3 regions of the Paraflavitalea devenefica genome follow, and region 1 is predicted to be linked to each of the others. Evidence: riboswitches for the same ligand, from Rfam matches in the RefSeq annotation. Region 1 holds a riboswitch; each other region holds the start of a gene.

Region 1 (7,740 bases):
ATTGCAGCCCCAGATCTTCTACACCCATAATCTCTGTAGATACTTCTCCCAGCCAGCCTGCTTCGGCACGCATACCGGTATAGATCCTGATGAAATGGATAGCGGGCAACTTCACCGGCTTACCTGCCTTATCTACTGCCCAGTCGAGCCGGATGCCAACCCCTTCATCCGCATTGGGCCAGTTATCAGCATAGCCGAAAGAAAAAGGCGAGCTCACATAATAAGATCCATTGCCAGACTGGTCTTTGACACCACTGCTGGTGAGCTTTGTGCCTTTGAACGTAATGCTGCTGCCTTTCCATTGCGGGTAATAAGGTTGTGCATGGAATACGTTTTTAGACAGGTAACCGGCCGCCCCCTGGTTGTCCGTCCACCGGATATAGGTTGTATCGCTCAGCGACCAGTTATTTTCATCGGGCGTAGGCACTTTATTTTCATCCGGCTTGTGGTAGGTGATCTCGTAATGGTGGATCGTTTTCGGACTATTGTATTCCGAACCGGCAATCTCATACCAGGTATCATCGGGCAATCCATTGCCATTGGCATCCATCGCTACTTCAATGATACCGGCCTCTGACCATTCATTAAAAGCATTGCCCAATACTTTAAAGCTGGCCTGACCGGAGTTGTTCATGATCGCATGATCAAAGCCCACTACTACAAATCCGCCAAAGCCGCCCAGGTGAATACCGGATGATGTTTTGAGCGCGTTGGTTGCTTTCAGCGCCATCTGTTCGGCGGTTTCCCCTTCCTTCCATTCAGGCATGCTGTTCACAAACTGACCCGGTGCGGGGAAGTATTCAAATACTTTCATCGCTTTGGAAGAATACGCCGTGCTTTCCTTTTTCACCACCACGTTAATAGTGGTGGATAGCGTTTCCGTGCCATTGGTAACGGTCAGGGTAATGGGATAAGTACCGGCGGTATGGCTGATAAAGCGAAGCGTATCGGTCGTTGCAATGATCTCATTGCCGGCTTTCCATGCGTACACTGCATTGGGCAGGGTAGTAGTGGCAGGCAGTACGAGGAACTGATACCGGTCTACCACAAAACCGCCTGCAGGCTCCTTGATCATAACAGTAGCGGCTATCTTATCGGGGGTGTCTTTTTTACAGCCTGGTAATAAAGCAACAAAGACCAGGAGGATAAGAACAGGTTGGTAGCGGATGATTATTTTGTTCATGGTTCAGGATTAATTGAAGATCATTAAAGCGGGGAAGTAGTAGTAAGTATAATTGACCGTTTTCTTCAGGGTTGCATTGGCGGCATCATAAAAGTAAAGACTGTTATAGGAATAGTTTTGCCCATAACCCGATTGTACAGCTGTTACTACCAGTTCATTGGCGGCAGCATAATAACCTACAGCCGCGCCATAAAACTCCTTACCAGTGGGTATCGTGGCAAAGGGGGCCGAGAGGGAAGCTGGGTTACCGGCTATGTATTTATAAAGCTGGTTGCCGCCGGCGCCCCACGACATGGTTTTGGCAATGAATACCGCATTCTCCGTAGAAGAAGTAGTAACGGTGCCTACGTTCCAGGCAAACCAGGGATTGCCCAAGGTGAAAGGAAGTGTCACCTTATTGGTGTCTAAAGTAGTGGTGTTCACCTTTACGAGTGAAGTACCGCCTGCCACCCAGAGGCTGCCATCAGGTGTTTTGGAAAGCCCCTGGTTCATCCCTGCGATGGTTTTCACAATACTGTAATTGCTTTGGTTCAGTACTATCAGTCCGGCCGATTGGTTCAGTACAAAAATGTAATTGCCTTCCTTGTATAGGCAGCCTGTTTCGCCGTTGATGCCGGTGATCTTCGCGCCTACCGTAAGCGTGGAAAGATTGAGCGGGTAAATGCCATTGGCAGTACTGATCAGGCCATTGGTGCTGTCCAGTCCCAGGAAAGCGCGGCCATTGGCAGGCAGGGAGGCGATGCGACCGGTCTCTACCAGCGATTTGGAATCGGTTACCACGAATGGTCCCTGCTTGGATACCAGATACAGCTTGCCATTGAATACGGCGCCGTATTGCGTGGTGACGCCCAGTTCTTTGCCCGGGTTCTCCAGGTGGTATACCATCTGTTCAATCGTGTCCTGTCCGTAGCGGTAGAAATTTACATTGCCATTGTCATGGCCAAACCAGCCTTCATTTACCAGGATGATGCCGTTTTCATACTTGCCCAATACCTGTGTCTTTTGGCTGGTGGATTGGGTGAGCGGTTGCTGGAAGTCGTTGTCTTTGTTACAGGCTGCCAGGCTGGCCATAAAGATCAGCAGCAGCAAGCCTTTCATGGCGGATAACCGGTTGTGCATTTTGGTATGATTAAGTGTGATAGAAAACAACCTGTTACCATACTTAATCAATACAACACCATACCCCGGATAGTCATTCCGGTGCATAGGTATGCACAACCGGCCGTTGCCTGTTACAGCAGGGGACAGCAGGCATAACTACAGGGAAAAAAATGAATAAGCTGCGTGCAGCCAATCATTCATGCTTTTTACCCGAAAGCTATGAATTAAGTAGGTAGCTGAAGGCAGGTCTCCTGGCTTGTTCTATTGCCGGACGCCTTCCCATTGCGTTTGCGTTATACAAAACAGCAACAGTGGCATGTAGATCCGGCAATTTCGTGGGTGTATATGCGAACATACTATGATGCGTACCCACGTAAAGAACTTACAGTTGCGGGACAGCTCCGGATTTTTGCTGGTGGCAATCACCGGATTCCCTTTTAATCACTACCCATAACGGTAATGAACCTTAAGCGTTGCAAAGATAAGGGGAAAGATTGTGGTGAATGATCAATTGTGAGTAGCTCGTTAATAAGTTGTCTAATACCTGATACATTGCGGACATATGTTCACTTCACCCAACTTAGGATTATTGGTAAACGATGTATCCGTCAGCGTGTGCAGGAAAGCTTTTAAAGCGGACCTATCGGTGTTGGACAAAGGAAGGCCAGTCCTGCCTGAAGATTGTAACAGCAACGGATCAATATTATCTGTCAACTGTACGCCGGCGGCATAATGTTCCAGTACCTGGTCTATGTCTTTAAACCGTCCGTCGTGCATATAAGGCGCTGTTAAGAAAATATTCCGCAGGGAAGGTACTTTGAAGCGGTACTTGTCGGCGGGCTGACTGGTAACACCCATACGCCCGAAATCCTGGCTGTAAGGATACAGGCCATTATTGCGGAAACTGAAGTCGGTGAAAAAGGGTTCGCTGTGGCAGGGGGCGCATTTGTTTTTAAATAAAGTATAGCCTGTCGATTCTTCCGGCGTAAAGGCAATACCTTCTTTACGGATCACCTGGTCGTATTTACTGTTGGCGCTTACCATGGTGCTCATGAACATACTCAGCGCCTGCATTACCCGGGCTGTCGTGATCTCACGGTTGCCAAAGGCGGCATAAAAATAAGTAGGGTAGTAAGCATCCTGCTTGATCTTGTTCACTACTGCTTCTACCGATTCACCCATTTCCACATGACTGCTGATGGGTACCAATGGTTGCAGGTCGAGGTCATTCACGCCGCCATCCCACATAAACGAAGTGGCCCAGGCCAGGTTTTGCAGGGCCGGCGCATTGCGTGTGCCCAGTGAATCAAATATCCCATGGCTCAGCCGGTGACCGTGATGGGAAAAGGCCGAAGCCTGTATATGGCAGGTGCCGCAGCTCACGGTACCGTTCTTCGACAGGGTGCCATCATAAAACAACCGCCTGCCCAGGGCAACCTTGGTCTTATTATATTGGTTTTTGGAAAGATCATATACTGGCCGCGGGAAATGGGCAGGTTGCGGAAAGCTGTCTGCATAACTGCCGGCAAAGGATGAAGGGGAATGTCGCAGGAAGCCGCTCAGCAACCAGATCAGCATCAACACTGCACATCCATATATGACCCGCATTTTTTTCATGCTACTTGTTTTGGTATTCCACGTTCCTGTACGCAAAGCCCCGCGCATAATTATCGGCAACCCGGGAGCTGGCGGGCGTAAGCATAATATGGTGCTGTGTCTTCAGGTCAATTGTCCATACGGCATTGAGTACCTGCAATACATCAAACTGCAGGTGTACAATGGCTTTTTTAGCTGCACTTACCTGCAACGGTTCTTTTGCCGGCAACCGGACTGTCACACGCCGGATATTATTAATGGTAGGGGAATTATAACCGCCGTAGCCGCCAATATGGAATTCAAACTGCCGGAAACCGGTAGCATCTGCCGGGATCGCAGGTGAAGCGCCCTCCAGTTTAAAAAAGATATAACCGCTGTTCCAGGTCCAGTACATGCTTTCACCGGCAGCCATATCCCTGCCGGGGTCCAGTACGCCTTTTCTTTCCCCGATGCCCAGCGTAGAAGTTACACTGTCTACACCCACCAGGAAGGAAATGGCGGAATAAGTGCCTTCCGGAACGGGGAGGGCAATTGTCTTCGTAGAATCAGCCTGCTCTTTCACCAGGAAAAAACTTTCCTTCTTTGGTATTACATATCGCTCTCCGTTGGCCCTGATCAGCTCGATATTGCTGATATAATACTGTAACAGGGAAATCGTGAGGGAATCGCCGGCCGGCATGCGGTATCCTATTGAGTCAAGCACCAGTGGCTGCTTACCCACCCGGTGATCCAGGCGAAGCAGCACCTGTGCTGTGGAGGCGGCGCCTGCCAGCAGGCCAGTCAATAATAAGGGCAGGAATTTCCTGGTTGTCAGGCGCATCAGCTCGATGGATTGAGCCGTAAAAATAAGCCATTTTGAGAGGCAGGCAAGCGGAACAATACAGGCGCGACCAATGCATGAACAATGATTTTATAAACTGTTGGGAACTGACTAGCAATCCCCCTTCCCGGCCTTCCCGCAGCAGCGGGAGCGGGGGAGGAGTTTACTACATATGGTCAAATCCGTTCATATTGTGGAGTGGTGTACTCAGGTTTTAATACCAGATCAATGGCCTGGTGAGGGCATTGTTTTTAAACGTTAATAAGGTATGAACACTCAAAATAAAAGGGATGCAGGCAGCCGGAACGGAGATCAGTTAATGATACCCGCTGCTGTTCCTGTAGCCAGACCCCATCAAGAAAAGGATCAGCCTGAAGTAACCGTGTACAGGAGTATACCGGCAGGAGCAGCGAAACCTGCACCTGCTGCATTGCCCTTGTTTATGGATGCGCCGTTGTATAAGGCGCGGGATTATGATCCATTGTAAACAATTAAATCTTTTATTTATGTTACGCTGGACAATCATCTTTTTAGTAGTAGCCATTATCGCGGCGCTTTTCGGATTTGGCGGTATTGCAGCCGGTGCGGCAGGCATAGCCAAGATCCTGTTCTTTATTTTTATCGTACTATTCCTGTTATCGCTGATATTTGGCAGAACAAGAACACCTTAAGAGGATAACAAAACAAGCTGTTTTTATAGTATTTGGTGCTTAAAAAGAGCGCAGGCATGCTACTTCTACATAGTACCTTTGTGTAGTGGGGATCTATTGTAAACAATAAAATCCTTGGTTATGTTTCGCTGGTCAATTGTTTTCATAACAATAGCGGTCATCGCCGGGCTCTTTGCGTTTGCCGGTATCGCAGCCAGTGTTGAAGGTGTTGCGAGGGTCGTGTTCTTTATTTTTATGATCTTGTTTGTTGGATCACTGATAGCGAACAGCATAAGGGCCGATAAGCAATAATCGCAAAGTGGAGACATGGTGATAAGGTATAGCGTGGCTAATGGAAGGATTACTTCCGTGCAGGGTAGGACTGTATCGTATAAATAAGAAAAATCATATAACCTGACAAGCTGTTTTTATAGTATTTTGGCGCTCAAAAAAACGCATGCAGGCGACTTCAACAGCATTGTTCCATAAACGGGTTACCTCAGCAGGTGTTTTAATTGCTACCGGCATTGTGTTTGGCGACATTGGTACTTCACCATTGTACACACTCAATGCCGTTTTTCATGACCGGGTCATAACGGAAGACGTGGCGCTCGGCGCGCTCTCGGCGATCTTCTGGACCCTCTTCTTTCAAACCACGCTGAAATACGTGATCATCACCCTCCAGGCCGATAACAACGGGGAAGGTGGTATCTTTTCCCTCTATGCGCTTATTCGCCGTTTCTGGGGTAAATGGTTGCTGATTCCGGCCATGGCCGGCGGCGCCTTCCTCATGGCCGATGGCATCATTACCCCGCCCATCTCGGTCGCTTCCGCCATTGAAGGCCTGCAGAAGATCAATCCGCATATTAATACCGTTCCCATCATTGTCGTCATTCTCATTGGCCTCTTCTGCTTCCAGCAATTTGGGACGGAGAAGATCGGGAAGATATTTGGCCCTGTTATGCTCGTATGGTTTACGTTCATCGGCGTACTGGGGCTCATGGCCATGCGCCATTCACCGGGCGTGTTCAAAGCCCTCAACCCGTATTATGCCTGGGTGATGCTGCGGGAAGTGCCGGGCGGTTTCTGGTTGCTGGGCAGCATCTTCCTTTGTACCACCGGGGCCGAGGCCCTGTACAGCGATATGGGCCATTGCGGCCGCAACAATATACGCGTAAGCTGGACGTATATCAAGGTTACGCTCATCCTCAGCTACGCGGGGCAAACGGCCTGGCTGCTGCAGCATGTTGGTGAGCCGGTGGGCATTATAAGTCCTTTCTACCATATCGTGCCCGATGCGATCTTCCTGCCTTCCCTGGTGCTGGCCACCCTGGCTACCATCATTGCCAGCCAGGCGCTCATCAGCGGCTGCTTTACCCTCATCAACGAGGCCATACGGCTGGATATATGGCCGCGGCACCGCGTGGTGTTTCCCGGTAACTTTAAAGGGCAGCTCTATATTCCCTTCATCAACTGGTTCCTCATGGCAGGTTGCATCGCTATGGTATTGCACTTCCGCGAGTCTACGGCCATGGAAGCCGCTTTCGGATTAAGCGTTACGCTTACCATGCTCATGAGCACGGTGCTTATCAACTACTATCTGCAGGTAAAGCGGGTACCCTTCCCGGTAGTGATGTTCATTACCGGTTTATTCCTGGCCATTGAAATCTCTTTCTTAATTGCCAATTTCCAGAAGATCAAAGAAGGGGGCTGGATCACGCTCGTCATCGGCGCGGTACTCTTCCTCGTTATGTTTATCTGGCACCGCGGGCGCAACATCAAACGCGCGCTTACCAAACTGGTTCCGATAGAAAATTACATTGAACTGTTGAAGCGGCTGAGCAGCGATGAAAAGATCCCCAAGTACGCTACCAACCTTGTATACCTCACGCCCTCCGGTTCTTCGCGTATGGTGGAGCAAACTGCTATTGATTCCATCCTCTCCAAATCGCCCAAGCGGGCCGATATCTATTGGTTTGTGCATGTGAATGTGCTGGATGAACCTTATGCCTGGCGTTACCGCGTAGAAACCATTGTAAAAAATGACATCTACTTTATTGTTTTCAACTTTGGTTTCCGGGTAGATCCCCGGGTGGATTATTACTTCCGGCAGGTGGTGAGCGAATTGGTAAAGACCGGCGAGGTAGATGTATCAGAGCGGCATGAACAGTATTACCAGGAAAGCGCTATTGGTGATTTCCGCTTCCTGGTGCTGGAGTCCTTCCTGTCCTTTGATAACGACATGCCTTTCCGGAAGAACTTCATTATGAAAAGCTTCTTCAACCTCAAATTGCTCAGTGTAAAAGAGTCGGTCAACTTCGGTCTCGATCCCAGCAATGTCACCGTGGAGAAATACCCGGTCGTGGTAACGCCCGTTGTGCACGAACAGT
Region 2 (7,740 bases), on a different contig from region 1:
ATAACAGGCCCGAAAATACATTGGCGCCTTCCTGGCCCAGTAACTTGAAGGCTATTACAGAGGCGATTTCATTGGTATTCTTGAGGTTTTCAAATCCAACTATTTTATAATAACTATAGTTCACTGCCAGGTACAGGATAATGATGGCCGTAATGCCAATAAAAATACCCCGGGGAATATTACGCGAGGCATTATTCACCTCATGGCCAAAATTGATGGTTTGCTGGTACCCGCCATACGTGAAGGACACCGCCACCAGGCTCATGCCGAAGGATTTTATATACTGGTCCCAGGTAGCTTCGGGGTGCGCAGCCATGGCTGCCGTATTATCATGGTACAGGACCGGGAAGAACAAAGCCGCGATCAGCATCACCACCATACTGATCTTAATTACCATTAATATATTCTGGGTCTTCGCACTCATGCGAAGCCCCAGCAGGTTCACCCCATAAAAAATGACAATGCCCACTGTGGCGATCAATACTTTGGTCAGGTCCGACACCGGGCCGGCAAACATTACTTTACTGATGTAGCCGGCGCCGATGAGCGCCACGCCCGACAGTGAGCCTGCATTGGAAACAAGAATAATACAGTTGATGGAAAAAGCCAGGGAGGGGTGATAAGCATAAGAGAAGATACGGTAATAGCCGCCGGTAGCAGGGTGTCTTGAACCAATCTCTGCATAGGTGAGGGCGCCGCAAAGCGCCACCAGGCCACCTACTATCCAGGCCGTAAAGAAAACACCGGGGGTTAAAGCATCCTTTGCCGAGTTCGAAGCAGTTCTGAAAATGCCCATTCCGATCACCAGTCCAATAACGATCATGGTGAGGTCGAACAAGCTTAGTTTGGACTTCATTCGTGGAAGATAAAGAAAAGTAGCTATTTTCTTATTTTTACACCAATGAAACATATCCTGCTTATCCTGTTGACCAGCCTTTTGGTCAATGGCCTGCATGCCCAACAAACAGCCTCTGATGATACAGCCAAAGCATTACAACCTGTCATTGTCAAAGCCTATGAACAAAACCGCCAGTTGAAAGAAGTTTCAGGCGCCATCAACTTCATCGGCAAATCACAGCTTGAACGCTTCAACAATACCAGCCTGCTCCCGGCCCTGAATACCACACCCGGCGTGCACATGGAAGAACGTTCGCCTGGCAGTTTCCGCCTCAATGTAAGGGGTAGCACCATCCGCTCTCCCTTTGGGGTGCGCAACGTGAAGGTGTACTGGAATGGCATCCCCTTCACCGATCCGGGCGGCAGCACTTACCTCAACCAGCTCAGCTATTACAATGTAAATTCTATCGAAGTGATCAAAGGCCCTGCCGGCAGCCTGTATGGAGCAGGCACCGGCGGTGCGGTATTGATCAACAGCCAGCCCGATCAATGGACAAAAGGCGTGGACGTTGGTTACCTGTACGGCAGTTACAACCTCCACAACCTGCATGCACAGGTGCGGGTAGGTAGTGAAGAGAACCGCAATACTTTCGGCTATACCCATCAAACCAGTGATGGCTACCGCGATCATACCAATATGCGGCGTGATGTAGCAACCTGGGAAACGAGGCTGAAAATAAATAACCGCCAGACCCTGCAGGCCAGTGTGCTGTATGGCGACCTGTACTATGAAACGCCCGGCGGCCTCACCCTCACTGAATACAACAATAATCCCCGCGGCGCCCGCCCCAATGCCGATGCCTTACAGACAGCCATTTATCAGAAAACATTCCTGGCAGGATTGACGCACACGTACCAGCTAACTGACCGGCTCGATAACAGTTCTGTGGTATATGGCGCTTTTTCGCTGATCAGGAACCCTACCTTCCGCAACTATGAAAAAAGATCAGAGCCCCATTTTGGTGGCCGCACGCTCTTTAACTGGTTGCATGACCTGAATGGCACGCAACTTAAAGTATCGTGGGGAGCCGAAGCGCAACGTGGTTTCTTTAATACCAAAACCTTTCAGAATAAACAGGGCCGTCCCGATACCCTACTGACCGATGATGATATTGATAGCTGGATCTACTCCCTGTTCACACAAGCCAGCCTGCGCTTTCCCGGCGACTGGAATGTAGATGCAGGCATCAGCTTCAACAAATCATCCATTACCATTACCCGTCTTTCTGTGCCCTCTTTCGTTCCCGTAAAAAGGACCTATAGCAATGAATGGGCGCCACGGCTGGCTGTTTCCAAGAAGATCATCCCGGAGTTATTATTATATGCCAGTGTAGCCAAAGGTTTCTCCCCGCCCACCACACAGGAAGTATTGCCTTCCACATCGGTTATCAGTACCGGACTGAATGCAGAACAGGGCGTGAATTATGAAGCCGGTATCAAAAGCAGTTGGCTGCAGCAAAGGCTGTATGTAGAGGTGAATGCTTTTATTTACCGCCTGCAAAATGCCATTGTACTACGGCGCGATAGTAGCAATGCCGATTATTTTGTGAATGCAGGCTCTACCAAACAAAGGGGTATTGAATCGCAGGCTTATTACCAGTTAATCCCGGGCAGGAAAGGTTTTATATCCAATGCACGTTTATGGGTAAGCCATACTTACAGCCATTTCCGCTACAAGGACTTTAAACAGGGCGCTACCGATTTCTCCCGTAAGCAATTGCCCAGTGTGGCGCCCCATACCCTCACTGCCGGACTGGATGTAAGTACCCGGCCGGGATTGTATGCCAACCTCACCTGGTATTACAGCGATCCCATTGCCCTGAATGATGCCAATACAGTAATCGCTTCTTCCTACCAGCTTAGTGGCGGACGCATCGGCTGGCGCACCCGTCTGTGCAAGGGTATCGCTGCCGATATCTTTGCCGGCGCCGACAACCTGTTCGACGTACGCTATAGCCTGGGCAATGATATTAATGCCGCCGCCAACCGGTATTACAATACCGCAGCAGGCGCCAACTATTTTGGCGGCATCAACCTGCAATTTATTACTGCCAGATAACCTGGATATCAACCATTTAAGAGGTAATTCTTTAGAAACTCAGAGGTGACATCTTTCCTCCTGCTTTGCGGGACGAAAGATGCCACCTCTCTCTTTTTTAGCTCATTTCTCCTGTTAAGGTAGTAACATCCTTCGATCAAGGTCCTGCGATTATAGGGTATTCTTTAGGTTTTCCTGAGGTTATCCTGGGGTAATCTTCAGGTAAAAAGCCCAGGAAAACCCTAAGAAAACCCTAGGATGACCCTAAGATGACCCTAGGATGGGAGGTACTTGATAGGTACATGGTAGGTACTTAAAGCCAGGCATCTTACCAGGACAATCCTGCCAGGCATCTCCCAGGAAACTCCCATAAAACCAGGGTAAACCCTTACATTTGCCGCGTAATTGGTTTCCGCTCCCGTTCAAGACGGGACTGGATGAAAAGGGAAACCGGTGTAAATCCGGTGCTATCCCCGTAGCTGTAAGTTTCGCAAAACTGTTCATTCTTCGTACCACTGTCCCATAAGGAGGACGGGAAGGTGTTGAACAGGGAAACAAGTCAGAAGACCTGCCAGTTATCAGCAATAACATCGACGAGCTTTCGGGTGAAAAGCCGGGATGAAACAGTCTTACTGCAGAAGACATTTCATTTCTGTTTGTATTCATTTTTTCCGAAGGCTCATAGTTCATCACACAAACAAACTATGAGCATGACAAGAAGGTTACTCACATTATCGGCCCTGCTGGCAGCCATGTATACGCAGGCACAGGACTCAACAAACGCTAAATCGCTGGACCAGGTAGTCATCACGGCTACCAAATACCCGGTTAAACTCAGTGAAACGGGTAAAGTAGTGACGGTTATTGGCCGTGAGCAAATTGAACGCAGCAGCGGCAAAAGCCTCGCACAGGTTTTAACAGAACAAACCGGCATCATTGTCAATGGCGCCAACAGCAACCCCGGTAAGGACAAATCCATTTTCTTACGGGGCGCTTCCAATGATTATACATTGATCTTACTGGATGGTATTCCTGTCAATGATCCCTCCGGATCGGGCGGTGCATTTGACCTCCGGCTGTTTCCCGTAGAACAAATTGACCACATTGAAATACTGAAAGGCAGCCAGTCTACCCTATATGGTTCAGATGCGGTAGCCGGTGTGATCAATATCATTACAAAGAAAAAAGGCACTAAAGCGATCGGCTTCAATGGCGGCGCTACGTATGGCAGCTTTAACACCTTTACCGGTGATGCAGGTGTGAGCGGCCACACCAAGGTGGTGGATTACAACATCAACTATAGCTATACCAATACAGATGGTATTTCAGAAGCTGTAGACACTACCGGTAAAGCAGCTTTTGATAAAGATGGTTTTACCAGGCAAAGTGTACAGGCTAATCTCGCCTTCCGGGTAAACGATAAGATAAAAATAGCGCCTTACTACAGGTATAGCCACTACAAAGGCGATTTTGATGCAGATGCTTTTACAGATGGTACCAATACGTTCCGTTCTTTGCTGAATAATACAGGCGCCATTGCTACGATAGCCCTGCCCAAAGGCACCATCACGGCCAATTATGGTTATTCCTATTCCAAAAGGAATTATGTTACAGGTTTCGGCTCTTCTTTCTTCCGTGGAAAATTCCATAGCGGCGATGTATACCTTACCCAGGCATTGAACGGCCAGGTAAAAATGCTGGCAGGCGTTAACTACCAAAGCTACCAGTTGCTGGATACTACCCTGGAAAAGAAGAACCCCGAAACATCCATCATCAGCCCTTATCTCTCTTTCTTTATACAAAGCGATAATGGCCTTCACGTAGAAGTGGGCGGAAGGTATAACCGTCATTCAGAATTTGGCAGCCATTTTACTTATAGTTTCAATACTTCCTACCTGATCAACCAGGAGGTGAAAGTCTTTGCCAATATATCAAGCGGCTTCAAAGCGCCCACTGTATTTGAGTTATTCGGCCCCACTTTTTATGGCAGCAATCCTAAACTGAAGCCTGAACAATCAACCAATATTGAAGCAGGCGTACAGTTACAAACATGGCAACATAAACTGCAACTGACAGCTACCGGTTTTTACAGGGATATTAAGGACCTGATCGCGTATGTAGGCAACCAGTCTATTAATATTGACGAACAGAAAGATAAAGGCGCTGAACTGGAGGTAACCGTAACACCGGATGAAAAGTGGAGCATCAAGGCATCTTATACTTATGTAACCGGTAATATTTATCAAACCCGCAGCGGTAAAGATACCAGCTACTATAACCTGCTGCGCAGGCCAAAGAGCACTATAGTGGCCAGCGTTGGTTACCAGGCAACCAAACAACTGTACATCAGTATTGCCGCCCAAAGTCTGGGTAAAAGGACCGACCTGTTCTTTGAATCAGTGCCCCCTTACGGTACTATCCCTGTTAACCTGAAAGCTTATACTTTGCTGAATGCTTATGCAGAATATAAATTACTGGATAATAAGGTAAGGCTGTTTGTGGATGCCAAAAACCTCACCGATGCCAGTTATACAGAAGTGTATGGTTATAATACACCAGGTATTAACATACAGGGAGGATTCAGGATTAATTTATAATTTTAAGTTCCTTTTATAAATTATACTTATGTCATTGTCAACATTTAGCCCGAGGAATGCAGTATTACTGCTCATTATTGTAGTGATAGCCACTTTGCGCCTGTTATCTTTTATTGATATGGGCCCATTGACCTATTTTACACCGCTGGGTGCGATGGCTTTATTTGGCGCTGCTTATTTCAGCGGCCACGTAAAACCTTACCTGTTTCCCCTGCTCACCCTGTTTATCAGTGACCTGATATTGTCTTTCACCCTGTTTGCAGAATTCCGGACCGGTTTGCTGTACAGTGGTTGGTATTGGACTTATCTGGCTTTCGCCCTGATGACAGTGGCCGGCAAGCTGATCCTGAAAAAGGTAACCATTACAAGGATCATCCTGGCAACTATCACTGCGACCCTCATTCACTGGCTGGTAAGTGATATTGGCGCCTGTGTGGTAGAGAACAAGCTCACGCTGCCTTTCTACCTCAACCGCCTCGTTACTGCCATTCCGTATGAGCTGAGGTTCCTGGGCGGCACTGCTTTTTTCAGTGCTGTTATGTTTGGCATATTTGAACTGGCACAGAAGAAGTATACCTTTTTGAAGCCTGTCAAGGCTAATAACTAATGGCCCCGCCGGGAGGCGGGACGGGTGGCAAGTGGAGGCTTTTGTACAGCCCTGCTCGCCACTCGTTTTTTTAACCTGCCTCTTCTGTTTAAAAAGACTATTTCTGTTCATCCTATAATCATACTGATATGGTCGCCTGCTCCTTCCTCCCCGCCGCTACACAAATGATCTATGATATGAACCTGCAACACCTGTTGCACGGTATTACCTTTGAATGCCCTTCCGTGGCACTGGCCGAAAAAAGCAAAGTGGTACGTTGTGTGCTGGAAGGGAAACATTACAGCAGTATTGAAATAGACCGCATCTTTTCGGCTTCCAAAGCGCAGGGCAAAAGCCTGTATTACGTGGATGAGGTACTGCTGCAATCCATTCAACCGGATGTGATCTTCACCCAGGATGTATGTGAAGTATGCCAGATAGATACGGCCTGCACAGCAGCAGCCGTGTCCAAACTGGAAAAGCAGCCCCAACTGCTGCCGCTCACCCCCAATAACCTGCAGGATGTGTTTGGCACGGCCATTACCATTGCTGCAGCACTGGGCCATGAAGAAGCAGCTTATTCCTATCTCGCTGCCTTACAGAAAAGAATTGATGCCATTATAGATGCCTTACGCGCCCACAAAGCGCCCCCAAAAAGAGTCATGGTGATGGAATGGGTAGAACCCATTTACAATTGTGGTCACTGGATTCCCTACCAGATAGCTTATGCGGGCGGCATTGATATGTTGTCCAATCCCGGTGGCGACAGTATTGTAACGCCTTGGGAAAAGATCGTGCGGTACAACCCGGAAGTGCTGGTGATAGCACCCTGCGGCTTTACCATTGAACGTACGGCCGAAGAACTGCACCTGCTCACGAACAAGGCAGAATGGAATCAACTGGCAGCAGTACAGCAAGAGGCGGTGTACACCGCCGATTATGACCTGTTTACCCAGCCCAGTGCCGGCACGCTCACAGATGGTATTGAAATACTGGCGGCCATGTTCCACCCCGATCTCTTTACCGTACCTGCCCACCTGCAACACAAATGTTCCTCCCTCTTTAAAACAAACGCCTATGTGCAAGCATGAACAAAAAAGCTGTCCCCGCTGCCGGCAGGCCTTTGAATGCAAAGTAGGCGATGTGCTCCAATGCCAGTGCTTCGGCATTCAATTTACCGAGGAAGAGAAAACTTTTATAGAAGGCCGCTACAGCGATTGCCTGTGCAGGAATTGCTTACTGGAACTGAAACAACGTTCCGTTTTGTTTACAGAGAAATATTCACTGGATGCCAATAAGTAATGCCTCCCCCCGTATTGTATTTATTACCGGCGGGGCGCGTAGCGGTAAAAGCCGTTATGCACAGGACCTGGCCCTACAACTGAGCCCGGCGCCGGTATACGTGGCTACTGCCCGTAAGTGGGATGAGGATTTCCAGCAACGCATTAAACGCCACCAGGATGACCGTGATGAGCGCTGGACGGCTGTGGAAGAAGAAAAACACATCAGCCGGCTCGACCTCACCAATAAGGTAGCCGTTATAGATTGCGTTACCCTCTGGCTCACTAATTTCTTTATTGATAACAAGTATGATATTGACCAATGCCTGGCAGCCTGCAAGC
Region 3 (7,740 bases), on a different contig from region 1:
GTCTTCTTCTCTCCACAGGAATGCCATGAGCCAACGGAGTTCTGCGCACCACCGGAAGCCCCTGGGACCGGCAAAAGATCATACGCAGGAACTTAAGCGCAATTGTCTTCTGGTTTTGCACCGTCTGTACACTGATATCTAAATGAGCAGCAATCTCTCCATTCTTCATGCCTTCGAGAAAGGACATCTTAAAAATGGCTTTACGCTGTGGGGGCAACTTTTCTATGACAGCGTATATGCGGCTCAGTAACTCCCCTTCTGCCAGTCCATGTACAAACCGGGTAGCAGCAGCCATGGGCGAGTTATTGCGGGCGATCATCGCTTCATCCTCCATCAGTAACTGTATCAACTGCTGGTGCTTACCTGCTTTCCATTTCTTATGGCGCAATACATCTATACAGGCATTGCGGGTTGTAATATGCAGGAAGGTGCTGATCTTATGAATATTGTCGAAGTTGGCCCGTAACTTCCAGAGTTTCACAAATGTTTCGGTGGTAATATCCCGGGCATCCTGGGCGTCCGGCACAAAATGCCTGGCATAATAATAAATAACAGGGTATTGCAAGTGGTAGATCGTAGCAAAGGCATTTTCATCGCCTTGCTGGAACAGGTATATCATTGCATCCTCGGCTGATTTCATGAAACAGGTGATTACAGTTACCGGTAAAAAAGAGTTGACAGCGCTTTCAGGCGATGCTACCAACCAGCCATAACCAGCATTATGATCGTTCAAAAGAACGGGTAGTGCAGGTTTGGAGCGTTGTCACAACAAAAGCCTTGCTTCCAACTCATTTCGTCGCTGACCGAACCAGTAAAAAACCCGTTTATTTTTACTCTTCAACCTTAACGAAAGAGGTATCGCGATAAAAGTAATAAAAAAATGCGGAACAGTAAGGGTAACTGGTCCCCGTTAACTACCGGACGTGCATAAGTGGAGGCGCCGCCGGGTACCGGCCGGATAGCTCCCGGACAACATTAAGATTTTTTTAACTGGGTACCATCCGGATGCCATCTACACACCTGGAAGGGCTTCGTCTCCACTCAACAACAGGCTGAGCATCATAGCGCTACACGACAAATTGCCCCAACAACACCTTGATTTATTGCCCCTCATACATAACGAATTAATACCATTTTCAGCGTCCGAACTGCCTCCGGCGGTTACCGGGACTCAATTTTTCTTTAGATTTTACGTTTAGTTTGCAATAAAAGCCCCCTGTTTACATTCATGCATTACCGGTTAAAAATCATGGTGGTGGTCATTATAACAATTTCCGCCATCAATCCAGCTACTGCACAATACACGGACACTTCGGGCCGTGTCATCCCGGCTACAGATACCATACCCAGGGAAGTAAACTGGAGTATACCTGTGCCACAACGGGCATTTCCCCTTAGGTCACTCATTATCCCTGCCGCCATGATCTCATACGGCGTTACATCGCTGGCCAGTCATGGTTTAAAGGACGTTAACCGCAGCATTAAAGAAGAGCTGGCGATTGAACACCCGCATAACAAGGTTTCTATAGACAACTACCTGCAATATGCACCGGCACTGGCCGTATATGGTTTGAATGCCGCGGGTATTAAAGGCAAACATAACTTTAAGGACCGTACCATCCTGTATGGTATGTCCATGCTCATTTCCAACAGCGCCGTATTCTCCATTAAAAAATTCAGTGGCGAGAAGCGCCCCGATGGTTCAGATTACTACTCTTTTCCTTCCGGTCATACTGCCAATGCTTTTGTAGCGGCAGAATTTATGCGGCAGGAATACAAGGATGTGAGTCCCTGGTATGGCGTGGCAGGTTATGCCATGGCCGCCACTACAGGTTACCTGCGCATGTACAACAACAAGCACTGGTTCAGCGATGTGGTGGCCGGCGCTGGTGTGGGTATAGCCTCCACCAAACTGGCTTACTGGCTATACCCCATGCTCCAACGCGGTTTATCCAAAAACAAGAAGCTCAATACCGTCATTATGCCTACTTACCAGGATGGCGCAGTAGGTGTAGGACTGGTACATAAATTCTAAGGTGAGGGTCAGTGGTGAGCACTACTGACCACTCACAAACTTCATCAGGCAACAATCTTTTTCTCAACTTCCGCCCTCGCTATAGCGGCGGCCTTCACCATATTTTCCAGCGCTGTTTTTGTTTCCGGCCACTTGCGGGTCTTCAGCCCGCAATCGGGATTCACCCATACATTGCGCGCCGGCAATAACGTGGCCGCTTTCTCCAGGAGTGATACCATCTCTGCTACCGATGGCACGCGGGGCGAATGAATATCATACACCCCCGGCCCTATCTCATTGGGATACTTAAAATGTGCAAACGCTTCCAGCAGCTCCATTTGCGAACGCGAAGTTTCTATCGTGATCACGTCGGCATCCATCGCAGCAATATGCTCTATAATATCATTAAACTCACTGTAGCACATATGCGTATGGATCTGCGTTTCATCTTTTACACCGCTGACTGATATACGGAATGCCCGTACCGCCCATTGCAGGTAGGCTCCCCAGTCCTTTTTCCGCAGGGGCAATCCTTCCCGGATGGCAGGCTCATCTACCTGTATAATACTAATACCTGCTTTTTCCAGCGCCACCACTTCATCCCGGATAGCCAGGGCAATCTGGTTGGTGGTCACAGAACGCGGCTGGTCATTTCTTACAAACGACCATTGCAGGATCGTTACCGGCCCGGTGAGCATGCCTTTCATAAAGCGGGTCGTTTGCGCTTGTGCAAAACTGCTCCAGCGCACCGTCATATCCGCAGGCCTGCTTACATCGCCCACAATGATAGGCGGCTTCACGCAGCGGCTGCCATAGCTTTGTACCCATCCGTTTTTCGTAAACACAAATCCGTCAAGCTGTTCCCCAAAATATTCTACCATATCATTGCGCTCAAACTCGCCATGCACCAATACGTCCAGCCCCGTCTCTTCCTGCCAGCGGATGGCTTCCAGGGTAGCCTGCTCAATAGCGGTATCATATTCAGCCTGGGTAAGCTCCCCCTTTTTTAAGCGGGCGCGCAATTGCCGGATATCATCCGTTTGCGGAAATGATCCGATCGTAGTAGTAGGAAACAAAGGAAGCTGGAACAGTTGGCGCTGTACCTGTTGGCGTATAGCAAAAGGGCTATTGCGTTCACCGTCTTTGGCTGTAATGGTTGCTACCCGTTCTTTTACTGCCGGCTTATGGATAAGCGCTGAGGTGCTGCGGCTTTCCTGCGCCTGCTGGTTGGCGACCAGCAAAGAAGTATTGCCATTTACAATAGCGGCCAGTTCTCTTACCTCCTGCAGCTTCTGTTTGGCGAAAGCCATCCAGTTCCTGATCACAGGATTAAGACCAGTTTCCAGGTCAAGGTCAAAAGGCGTATGCAGTAAGGAGCAGGAAGGTGCGATCATCACGCGCTCCGCCCCCAGCCTGTCAATCGCTTTCCGGATCAGGGACAGCGATTGGCTGTAATCATTCTTCCAGATATTCCTGCCATCAACAACACCCAGTGAAAGCGACAGTTTGGGCGGTATGCTGCTTAAAATGTCATCCAGTTGCCGCGGCGCCCGCACCAGGTCTACATGCAAAGCGCAAACCGGCAGGCTAACGGCCAGTTCAGTATTTTCCTGCAGGCCTTCAAAATAAGTGGTAAGCAGGGTCTTCACATGCGGGCAATGCTTCTTAATCTCTGCATAGGCATACTTATAGGCCTGCTGTTGCTTTTCCGTGAGGTCCATGGCCAGGAAAGGTTCATCCAGTTGTATCCAGTCGGCCCGGTAATCATCTTTCAGCTTATTCAGTATCTCAACATACACCGGCACCAGCTTTTTGATCAGGTCTATCCTGTCAAAAGGCACGCTTCCTTTTTCTTTGCCCAACAGCAAATAGGAAACAGGACCTATCAAAACAGGCTTGGGCGTTTTGCCGGTCACATACTTTGCCCCGCTGAACTCACTGAAGAGCCGGTTGGAGAACAGCTTAAACGACTGGTCATGTGTAAACTCAGGTACGATATAATGGTAATTCGTATCAAACCATTTTGTCATCTCCATGGCCGTAATATCAAGGCCATGACGCTGGTAGCCCCTGGCCATGGCAAAATAGAGATCAATCTCTGTGTTGTCCTTCACATCGGTTACCACCGGTGCATAACGGGTGGGGATAACGCCCAGGAGCAATGACATGTCCAGCACCTGGTCATAAAAACTAAAATCATTACAGGGAATCAGATCAATGCCGGCTGCGGCCTGCAGCGTCCAGTTATCTTCCTGGATCCTTTTGGCGGCCAGGAATAGCTCCTGCCGGGAGATGGCGCCTGTCCAGTACTGTTCACAGGCCTTTTTGAGTTGGCGGTGGCTGCCCATACGCGGGTAGCCCAGGTTGTTTGTCAGCATACGCAAAAACTTTTAGGTTAAACATTAAGTGAATAATGCCTTTACGTTTAAGAGTATGCTTCCGGAATTTAAGAATAAGAGAGGTACAGCCTTATGAGGCATGGGGCTGCTCCTGACTTCTGCTTTAAACTGCGAAAGCATTCGTCCGGTTTCCTGGCAAGTATCTGGCTTGGGAGTGATGGCGAACGTGAAACGTGCGACCTTCAACCCTTACAGTTGCGCAACAGCCCATGATTTACACATGGTTCCTTTTTAATAATACCGCCGATAACGATAGGCGACATTAACCTGGAAACGACCATTAAAGTAAAGAACGATGGCGCGAAGGTATATCTTTTCTATTACTCGAAGACAACTGTTTTATTATTATACACAAACACCCGGTCATCAAATACAAGCCGTAGCGCTTTGGCCAGTACAGCAGTTTCTATTTCTTTACCGGCCCGCATCATATCAGAGGCTGTGAGGGAGTGGGTCACCGGTATAATCTGCTGGGCAATAATGGGGCCTTCATCAAGGTCATTCGTTACAAAATGGGCAGTAGCGCCAATCAGCTTCACGCCGCGCTCAAATGCCTGCCGGTAAGGATTGGCGCCGGCAAAGGCAGGCAGAAATGAATGATGGATATTGATGATGCGGCCGGGGAAGGCCGCTACAAAAGCAGGCGATAAAATGCGCATGAACTTGGCCAGCACAATATAATCCGGCGCGTACTGTGCTATGCAGTCCTTTATCTGTTCTTCAAATACGGCTTTGAGAGCCTCATGATGCGGTACATGGTGAAAGGGTACATCAAAGCGGCCGCAGATATCCTGCAGGGTATCATAATTACCGATAACAGCCTGTATATGGGCGCCCAGCGTTTTAAAATAATGACGGATCAGCATATCCCCCAGGCAATGATACTCTTTGGTCACCATCACCACGATCTTCTTTTGCGGCAATGGGTCTACTACGATGGCTGCATCAGGCGGCAAAACCGCCTGCAGGGATTTTGCGATCCCTGCAGCATCAGCTTCCTGCTCTACCTGCACCCGCAGGAAAAAGCGGTTCTCTGTCTTGTCCACATGCTCCCGCAAAGAAACAATATTAAGCTGCTGCTGCGCCAGCACACCGGAGATGGCAGCCACCAGCCCTACCCTGTCTATGCACTGTATGACGATAATCATTATTCTTTCAGTTTGCCCGATTTCTTCAAATATCGGACAAAAAGATACCATACCAGCAGGAGTGGCAACAAAACGGCCCCTAAAATATTCCTGAAGTGGCTATCATAACCGGTTAACTGCGGATACCTGAACAGTAAGATCAGTACGATACCGGAAAGCCAGATATATTGGGTATTATACTCTTTAAGCAGCCAGCGCTTCCAGTTAAATTGCATCGAGCTAAAAGTTGTACCCAGTCTCTTGAGCATAGGCAGCCACCGGTTTACCCGGCTGCAATAACTTACGAAGGCCTGCCCGAATTTCCCGCGCAGGAAGTTTTCTTCCGCCAGTACAATAGACTGGTAAATGAGTATGAACAGCGGCATAACCACCACCACATACAGGAGTGAATTAGAGAGAATACCTACACCCAGCAGCATCAGCATATTGCCCACATACAAGGGATTACGGCAATGATGAAAAATACCAGTCGTAACAAGGTCTTCTGCATACACCTTACCATCCTTACCGCCCCGGATAATATAAGCCAATCCGATCGTGGCGCCGCGTATAACCTGCCCCATCACAGTAACCAACAGTCCGGTGATGAGCGGCCAGTAATAATAACCGGCCCCGAAATATTGCTCACTGAATAAAGGGGCAGAAGGAACGAACAATAGCAGGTAGAGTACTATAAACAATCCATTCCTGTGCTTAAAAAAGAAATTACCGATCCTGACCATTTAGTATTTTTTTGCAATGATCCCTGAAAAATTATACCATTTAAAGAATACCTCACAATGATCAAATCCAGTCTTTTGCAGCAGGGTGATATTCTCACTCAGCTTATATGGGATCAATACATTTTCAAGTGCCTCCCGCTTTTGGGCAATCTCCATCTCACTGTACAGGTGCCTGCGTTTCATGTCATAATAATACTTGATAAAGTCCCGGTTGAAGGCGCTGTTTTCGGCCAGTATCTTTTCTACAATAATCACCACGCCCCCGGGCACCAGTCCCTCACAGATCTCCCTCAGCAGGCGTTCACGGTTAATAGGACGCACGAATTGCAGGGTAAGGCAGAGCACTACCACAGAAGCATCCTGGATAATAACAGCCCGGTTAAGGTCTTCTTCCTGCAAAGCATAGGGATGTGAGCAGGGAAGCGCTTCCAGTTTTTGCCGGCATTTGCTGAGCATATCTGCAGAATCATCTATGCCAATAAAGCTGATATCGTCCGGGACCGCCTGGTCCATATATATAAGAGTAGTTCCTGTGGAGCAGCCCAGGTCATATACCTTTGTATGCGGTATACAATGGTCGGCAGCCAGTTCGGCCACCATGCGCTGCATCTCTTCATAAAAAGGGACGGACCTGTTGACCATGTCGTCAAAGACACCCGCTACTTTGCTGCTGAACGTAAAATCAGCAGGCTTTGAATACACTTCTTTAAATACTTCGTCTTTATGCATAGAGGGTCGGTTCATGATGAAATCAATGATTGCAATTTATTTACCCGCGCGCGCAGGGCACAGTCAGCCCGTGTTTTGGAAAACTGAATGATTAAATGTAGATGTTTGCCTTAACCTCTTACTTTTTAGTGAATAAGCTGATGGGATCTAAGACGATGAAATTAAAGGATGCCAGGCGGGGAGAAGTCTTAAAATATATTAATCCGGCCGGGAAATCGACATGCGGGCTATTTGTGCAGACGAGAGGGATTCAGACAGCAATAAAAATATGCCATCCTTGCCGACTATAAACGAACATTTTCGTATATTAGCTTCTTACCGTAATCAACACCTTTCACTATGCGAACGCTATTTTTTACATTAACCTGTATGTTACTCACTGTTATTTGCCCGGCACAACAATATGATACTGTTCTTTACAGAACCAACGGAAGGGTTGACGGCTATCACCTGGCCCTGCTTCCGGCCGGTGGCGTGTCGAAAGGCCTGCTTGTTTTTATTCCGGGCGCTTCTACCGAAGCGGATGATATGATGAAGGAGACCGACCTGCCGGTGAAAGCCCAGGCAGCAGGCTATACAGTAGTTATCACGTATTTATCAAACAGGGTTTTCTTTGATTCGGCCAATGTACTGCAAACAAGGTTGGAACAATTGGTTAAAGATGCTTCGGCAAAGTATAAGACACCGGCCGGTAAATTTATTATCGGGGGACATTCCATCGGCGGGCA

Evidence for each region. Region 1 has a riboswitch for cobalamin ahead of HB364_RS14585 (DUF5074 domain-containing protein). Riboswitches for the same ligand answer to the same signal wherever they lie in the genome.
Region 2: another riboswitch for cobalamin. It lies ahead of HB364_RS02620 (TonB-dependent receptor plug domain-containing protein); the one in region 1 lies ahead of HB364_RS14585 (DUF5074 domain-containing protein).
Region 3: another riboswitch for cobalamin. It lies ahead of metE (5-methyltetrahydropteroyltriglutamate--homocysteine S-methyltransferase); the one in region 1 lies ahead of HB364_RS14585 (DUF5074 domain-containing protein).

What each region holds. Positions count from the first base shown of each region.
Region 1 is NZ_JAARML010000002.1:1,281,647-1,289,386, forward strand. It holds gene HB364_RS14580 (PKD domain-containing protein) at 1-1,183, opposite strand, end outside; gene HB364_RS14585 (DUF5074 domain-containing protein) at 1,193-2,302, opposite strand; cobalamin riboswitch at 2,509-2,768, opposite strand; gene HB364_RS14590 (cytochrome-c peroxidase) at 2,822-3,901, opposite strand; gene HB364_RS14595 (MbnP family protein) at 3,903-4,700, opposite strand; gene HB364_RS14600 (hypothetical protein) at 4,969-5,187, shown strand; gene HB364_RS14605 (DUF1328 domain-containing protein) at 5,207-5,371, shown strand; gene HB364_RS14610 (DUF1328 domain-containing protein) at 5,492-5,662, shown strand; gene HB364_RS14615 (KUP/HAK/KT family potassium transporter) at 5,808-7,740, shown strand, end outside.
Region 2 is NZ_JAARML010000001.1:673,548-681,287, forward strand. It holds gene HB364_RS02610 (APC family permease) at 1-856, opposite strand, end outside; gene HB364_RS02615 (TonB-dependent receptor) at 902-2,956, shown strand; cobalamin riboswitch at 3,325-3,525, shown strand; gene HB364_RS02620 (TonB-dependent receptor plug domain-containing protein) at 3,646-5,532, shown strand; gene HB364_RS02625 (DUF6580 family putative transport protein) at 5,561-6,139, shown strand; gene HB364_RS02630 (ABC transporter substrate-binding protein) at 6,268-7,209, shown strand; gene HB364_RS02635 (cysteine-rich CWC family protein) at 7,196-7,420, shown strand; gene cobU (bifunctional adenosylcobinamide kinase/adenosylcobinamide-phosphate guanylyltransferase) at 7,407-7,740, shown strand, end outside.
Region 3 is NZ_JAARML010000007.1:72,603-80,342, forward strand. It holds gene HB364_RS29310 (RNA polymerase sigma-70 factor) at 1-640, opposite strand, end outside; gene HB364_RS29315 (phosphatase PAP2 family protein) at 1,229-2,035, shown strand; gene metE (5-methyltetrahydropteroyltriglutamate--homocysteine S-methyltransferase) at 2,080-4,392, opposite strand; cobalamin riboswitch at 4,531-4,699, opposite strand; gene purU (formyltetrahydrofolate deformylase) at 4,734-5,561, opposite strand; gene HB364_RS29330 (methyltransferase family protein) at 5,561-6,283, opposite strand; gene cmoA (carboxy-S-adenosyl-L-methionine synthase CmoA) at 6,284-7,027, opposite strand; gene HB364_RS29340 (hypothetical protein) at 7,352-7,740, shown strand, end outside.